Regions from separate parts of the Priestia sp. GS2 genome, predicted to be linked through region 3. Evidence: riboswitches for the same ligand, from Rfam matches in the RefSeq annotation. Region 3 holds a riboswitch; each other region holds the start of a gene.
What was found. A riboswitch is a leader RNA that binds a small molecule or an ion and turns the genes downstream of it on or off. The one in region 3 is predicted to bind lysine.
Positions count from the first base shown of each region.

Region 1 (2,275 bases), on a different contig from region 3:
CAATCTCAGCCATATATGCTCCCGTATTAATTGATACAACAATCACCGCTGCTAACATCACGTTCATATCAAACCCAAATGCAAGCGCTGAACCATAGTAAATAACCATTGCTTGCACGATCATTGGCGTACCTCGGAAAAATTCAATGTATACAGATAAAACGAAATTCGTTACCTTCAACCCTGCTTTTTTCAGCCCGCTCTTTGGCGTTGGAACAGTGCGGACAATACCGGCAACCAACCCAATAATCGCTCCAATAACGGTACCTGTTAGCGCAATTAGCAGCGTCATCCCAGCTCCGCGTAGGAACATTGGCCAGTTTTCTGAGATGATTGTGATAATCCATTCAAAACTCATCGTTCTTCCTCCTTTACCTCATTACAAAACCGACTGCAGTATACAGCCGGTTTTATGTCATCATTATTTTGCTGCTGGTTGATTTTTGATTGCCGTATCCATAATGTTAGTGCGCTCGTCTTCTGAAATGCCTTTTAAGGCTTTATTAATTTCTTCTTTTAGTTCACTGTCTTTTTTAAGACCTACCGCTACAGCTGTATCATCAGCTGATGTTTTAAAGCCATCTTTGAACTCAACCATTGCAAAATTATCGTTTGCTGCTGAAGCACTTACTGCTTCAGGTCGCTCTGATACATAACCATCAATAACTCCTGACTCTAACGCTACGCGCATTGCTGGGAAATTATCCATTGCTGTTTCTTTTGATACACCTTTAATTTGATCAATTACTGAATAGTGGAACGTGTTTAATTGAGCCGTAACTTTTGCACCTTTGAAATCTGCAATTTTTGTAGCTCCCTCATACCTACCACCTTTTTTCACAACCATTACTAAGTTTGAATTATAGTAGTTATCAGAGAAATCGATTGTTTCTTTTCGCTCTGAGGTTGGTGACATTCCTGCAACAATCGCATCAATCTTACCTGATGTTAAGGCTGGTACAAGTCCATCCCACTCAGTTTTTACAATTACTAGCTCTTTGCCTAATCCATCAGCAATTTTCTTGGCCATTTCAACATCGTAGCCGCCTGCATACTGTGAGCTGCCTTTAATTTTAACCGCGCCATTTGAATCGTCGTTCTGAGTCCAGTTAAATGGTGGATAGCCCGCTTCTAAACCTACCGTAAACGTATCAGCATCTCCTGAACCTGATGCTGACTCACTGCTTTGCCCACAGCCTGCTAATAAAACGACTGCTGAAAGCAATAATGTTAAGAAAAACCCTGCTTTTCTTTTCATAATTTGTTTCCCCCTTATATCTTTTTAAGCTTTGAAGACAATAAAAAAACGACCCGAGATATACTCAGGTCGTTTCGTTCATCGTTCCCTAAAGTCCTCTCTTTTAAAAGATGAGATAGCACAACTCAATAAGCTGGTAAACTTATCGAGACAGTCCTGCAGTTCTTCACTACAGACCCAGCAAGCAATCGTTGAGAACAATTTACTCACTTCGGCGATATTTCCTTCTCCCTAGCTTCAACGTCTCTCAAACTCTACTAAAGACTGTTAAATACCGCGCCTCTACCTCACTTGACTAAAAGTGAGGTCTTATTAAATTTGTTTCAAGTCTACATCTTTCTTCCTAATCTGTCAATCTGGTTTTTATTGGATAGGTTGTTGGATAATCCTTCCACCTCTAGATAATACCAATTTTATACAGAATAAAAAGATTAATTTAATGAATGTTGGTTTTTCTAAAGTTTCCACCCTTTACTTCGGCAACGTCATATACGCGCACAAATGCGTTCGGATCAATCTCGTTGATAATTTCCTTCATCTTACTTTCCTCTAAACGGTTAATGACGCACGTAATTTCTTTGAACTTCTCATGAGAATATCCGCCGTATACTTCTTTATATGTAGCGCTTCGACCAAGTCGATCACGAATCGTTTTAACCATTAAGACAGGCTCACTTGTAATAATTTCAAACGCTTTTGAACCGCTTAGTCCTACTTCAACGACATGAATGACCTTTGAAGCAATGAAGTAAGCAATTGCAGAAAGGATAGCTCCTTGTAAGCCAAACACAAAAGAAACCACGATAAAAACAAACATATTTAAAAATAAAATAAGGTCACTTGTTCCAAACGGGGACTTTCGTGAAAGGAGAACAGCAAGCATATCAATACCGTCCAATGCGCCTCCGTTACGCAGTGCTAAACCCATTCCAAAACCAAGGATTACACCACCTACAACGGTTACTAAAAGCGTATCTCCTTCGATAATTGCTGGAGTATGATGCATAAGAGTTGTAC
Region 1 is NZ_JAZGJX010000002.1:54,956-57,230, forward strand. Features, by position in the region: gene V2145_RS19570 (amino acid ABC transporter permease) at 1-358, opposite strand, end outside; gene V2145_RS19575 (transporter substrate-binding domain-containing protein) at 422-1,258, opposite strand; lysine riboswitch at 1,367-1,551, opposite strand; gene V2145_RS19580 (YitT family protein) at 1,695-2,275, opposite strand, start outside.
Region 1: another riboswitch for lysine. It lies ahead of V2145_RS19575 (transporter substrate-binding domain-containing protein); the one in region 3 lies ahead of V2145_RS01135 (aspartate kinase).

Region 2 (2,275 bases), 3.3 Mb from region 3:
CTGCTCCCGTTGATGACAAGATAGTTGTATCAGAGATTGGTGAACAGTGATCTCCACAAACAGAACCAGCTAATACAGCTGCAAGAGCTGGTAATAATAATTCTGGTTCAATATTTCCTACGATGTCACCTGCAATTGGAAGCATAATACCAAACGTTCCCCAAGATGTCCCTGTTGAAAATGCCATGATGCCTGCAATAACAAATAGTACCACTGGTAAGAAGGCAATATTTAAATTAGAGCTTTCGACAATCCCTGCTAAAAATTCTCCTGACTTTAACTGACCGATTAAATCTCCAATCATCCAAGCAAGCAGTAAAATATAAATAGCAGGTAGCATTGATTTAATCCCCGCTACTATACCTTTACCAAGCACAGAATTAGATAACTCACTTGATTGTCTAGTGCGTACAATAAATAACAATAGCGTTACAACAAGACCTGATAAACCACCAATCATCAATGAATTAGGAACATTCGTATTCTCAAACATTGTAAAGATTGTAGCTTGTCCTTCAGTTGCTTGGTAGCCTGTCCATAGCATCGCACCGATTGTCCCAATCATCAATACAATAATTGGTAAAATCAAATCAAATACACGACCATTTTTACTAACTGGCAAATCTTCTTTTAATTCTCCTGGTACTGCTCCTTTTTCTGGATCCGTTACTTCACCAGTACGAATAGCATGTTCCTCATGCTTTTTCATCGGTCCAATGTTAATATCAAAAACACTTACAATAAACACCATAATCAATGCAGTGAATACATAAAAATTCATAGGTATCATCTGTACAAATGCTGAAAATGCTGACACATTATTCATACCATGTGCAGCTAGAATTGAACCTACAACTGTAATTATATAGGCACCCCAACTTGAAAACGGTGCAATCACACATACAGGAGCTGACGTTGAATCAATCAAGTAAGCAAGCTTCGCTCTTGATATTCGCTGGCGATCTGTTACTGGACGACTCACTTGACCAACAGCTAGTGCATTGAAATAATCATCAATAAAAATAATAATCCCTAACACGGCTGTTAATAGATGAGCTCCACGACGTGTTTTAATACGCTTTAAAGCCCACTCGCCAAAGGCACGACTTCCTCCAATGATTGAGATAAAAGCCGTAATAACACCTAAAATTAAAAGAAAAAGCAAAATAAATAGATTTGAAGTATTAATTGCACCATCGGCATAGAAAATGGTAGCAAAGCTTCCCCAAATTTTTTGAATGGTTTCACCTATCGAAAATTCGGTTAATACTAATCCACCTGCTAAAATTCCCACTCCTAGGGAAAGTAGTACTTTACGTGTTAAAACAACCATTAGTATCGCGATAAATGGTGGTAATAACGAAAAAATAGTTCCTTCCATGAGATCCTCCTAATATAAGCCTGCTTACATACGGGAGAACTACTTATAGAGAAAAAAACGCAAAAAGAGCAATGATAGAAAATAACTATCATTACTCTTTGTAATGTTATGTTATCCTCCATCACGATCAGTAGCCCTCCATCATGAAAACAAACGTATTTTCATAATGACAGTGTTACCCTTTTTCAAGGTAACCCCAGAAAAGAAAAGCTGACTCTTTTTCTTTCCTTCGGCAAAAAATCCTTTTTACTATGATCACAGTTGTCATCCTCACATAGTATACTCATACTTTTTGCATCCTCTACCTCATCGATCTGATAAGGTGATGGTATATAATTATATCTAGTACATTATATCGGTAAAATATAAAGTTATCAACCGGCTATTTTTTCTTTAGTTCAATAGATGGGGAGGCTGAATTAGTGCTACCGTTAAAATAATCCGGTACGCTCCCTGGAATCATTGCCATTCCTACAGGCACTGTCGCTTGAACAGTTGTCTGCTTTGTAGCAAAGGGAATAATTACCTGAACATTAACCTGAACTTCAATTGAAATCTCTAAAAAAGCACCGTTAATTCCGTACTCCTCTATTTTCCGTACAACATCTGATTGCACATCTCCGATTGCATGAAATTTAACTGGGATTAATGGTCCTAAATTTCCTAATAAAGCATTATTTGTAGCTTGCCCCAATGGAACCTGATAGACAATCCCCCGCTGCCTGAGCTTTTCATCTGACTCAATATTAATATCAGTTGGAATCTCTAATTCTTCTAAGTTCCCTTTTTCAGCTTCTCGTAAATTAGCCTGGACTAAAGATGTAGTTTGAGCTCTAATACGATTTACGACTGCTGTATCAATCTTGGCTACCTGCCCATCTGGCGTACTTTCTG
Region 2 is NZ_JAZGJX010000001.1:3,478,229-3,480,503, forward strand. Features, by position in the region: gene V2145_RS17835 (Na+/H+ antiporter NhaC family protein) at 1-1,381, opposite strand, end outside; lysine riboswitch at 1,505-1,693, opposite strand; gene yunB (sporulation protein YunB) at 1,764-2,275, opposite strand, start outside.
Region 2: another riboswitch for lysine. It lies ahead of V2145_RS17835 (Na+/H+ antiporter NhaC family protein); the one in region 3 lies ahead of V2145_RS01135 (aspartate kinase).

Region 3 (2,275 bases):
CTGCTATGATCGTTTTTGTTGACGGTAAGCCTGAAAAAAAGGAATATCGAAAATATAAAATTAAAACAGTTGAAGGCCCTGATGATTATGGTTCAATGCGTGAAGTGGTAAGAAGACGATATATGCGCGTATTAAAAGAAGGTTTACCTTTACCAGATTTACTTATTGTGGACGGTGGAAAAGGTCATTTAGCAGCTGTTCAAGATGTTTTGGAAAATGAACTAGGGTTGCTTATTCCTACAGCTGGGTTAGTAAAAGATGAAAAGCATAGAACATCTAACTTAATGATTGGAGACCCTCCTGAAATTGTTCCACTTGAGCGTAACAGCCAGGAGTTCTATTTGCTTCAACGAATTCAAGATGAGGTTCACCGCTTTGCTATTACGTTTCATCGGCAAGTTCGTTCTAAGTCTGCTTTTCAGTCTGTATTAGACAATATTCCAGGAGTGGGAGAAAAGCGTAAAAGAGCATTATTGCAAAAGTTTGGGTCTGTTAAAAAAATGAAAGAAGCATCAATCGAAGAGATTCAAAATGCAGGAGTTCCAAGGTCGGTTGCAGAGCAAATTGTTGAAGCCTTAAAAAATTAGTATTGAATTCCAGTTTAAACTCTGATAAGCTAGAACATAATTTCATATGACACTTCATTAAACTGAAGTGAAGATAGAGGTGCAAATTTTAAGAGTACACGTTTTGAAGAGTATGAGCTCTAAAGACGAATGTGGAAAGGGAAATTTGCCGAAGTGAATGACATCTCATAGAGTCATTTGCTGGTTCTGCGTTGAATAAATGTAGGATTGTCAAGAATATGTTTCTTGGAGAGCTATCTCACGGCATTGAACGTTTTATATACTTTTCGTTCGTTAAGCAATGAGATATCAATCTCATTGCTTTTTTTATTGTCTGAGCTTAAGCAATAGATCGCCTCTTTATCATATTGAAAATAAAAGAAAGGGTGAGAATACTTATGGGATTAATCGTTCAAAAATTTGGTGGTACTTCTGTTGGATCAACCGAGCGAATTCAGAATGTAGCCAATCGAGTAATTCAAGAAGTTCAGCGAGGTAACCAGGTAATAGTGGTAGTATCAGCAATGGGAAAAACAACAGACGAACTAGTAAGATTGGCAGGGGAAATTACAAGTAAGCCAAGTAAACGAGAAATGGATATGCTACTAACAACTGGTGAGCAAGTAACGATTTCCCTTCTTACAATGGCGCTGCAAGAAAAAGGTTATGAAGCTACGTCCTATACAGGGTGGCAGGCAGGAATTTGTACGGAAGCTCAGCATGGAAATGCACGCATCACCAAGATTAATGAACAAGCTATTGCAGAGCGTTTGAAAAAAAATCATATTGTGGTTGTAGCAGGGTTTCAGGGAATGTCAGAAGATAACAGCATTACAACATTAGGCAGAGGCGGATCTGATACAACAGCCGTTGCTTTAGCAGCAGCATTAAAAGCAGATAAGTGCGATATTTATACAGACGTAACGGGAGTGTTTACAACTGACCCTCGCTACGTACAAGGTGCTCGTAAACTGCAGTCTATTTCATATGATGAAATGCTAGAGCTTGCAAATTTAGGGGCGGGCGTATTGCATCCTCGAGCAGTAGAGTTTGCAAAAAACTATCAGGTGCCACTAGAGGTAAGGTCAAGCTTAGTAACAGAAAGAGGAACGATTGTGGAGGAGGAAGTATCAATGGAACAAAACTTAGTAGTAAGAGGAATCGCATTTGAAGACAATATCTCAAGAGTCACCATTGAAGGGCTAAATAATGAGCAGCAGACGTTATCAACCATTTTTACAGCATTAGCAAAAGAACATGTCAATGTAGATATCATTATTCAAAATGTTACGTCAGACAACCGTTTATCCATTTCTTTCTCTATTAAAACAGAAGATACGGATACAACTTTGTCAGTGTTATCTCAATTAAAAGACATAGTTGGTCATAAAAAAGTGGAGCATGAAAGTGGCTTAGCTAAAGTTTCAATTGTTGGTTCGGGGATGATTTCAAATCCTGGCGTTGCGGCTGATATGTTTGAAGTATTAGCTGTGGAAGAAATTGAAGTGAAAATGGTAAGCACATCTGAAATTAAAGTATCAACAGTTGTTCCACATAAAGAAATGGTCAAAGCGGTAGAAACATTACATACTGCTTTTGAATTAGAAGAGCAAGATATTTATCAAGTTCAATAATAAAAAGCGGGCTTTGCCCGCTTTTATTTCTTATATCTTTCCGCTCTAGTTTCAGGTGTAATGATATCTTTTTTA
Region 3 is NZ_JAZGJX010000001.1:219,546-221,820, forward strand. Features, by position in the region: gene uvrC (excinuclease ABC subunit UvrC) at 1-587, shown strand, start outside; lysine riboswitch at 654-831, shown strand; gene V2145_RS01135 (aspartate kinase) at 965-2,200, shown strand; gene V2145_RS01140 (YslB family protein) at 2,224-2,275, opposite strand, start outside.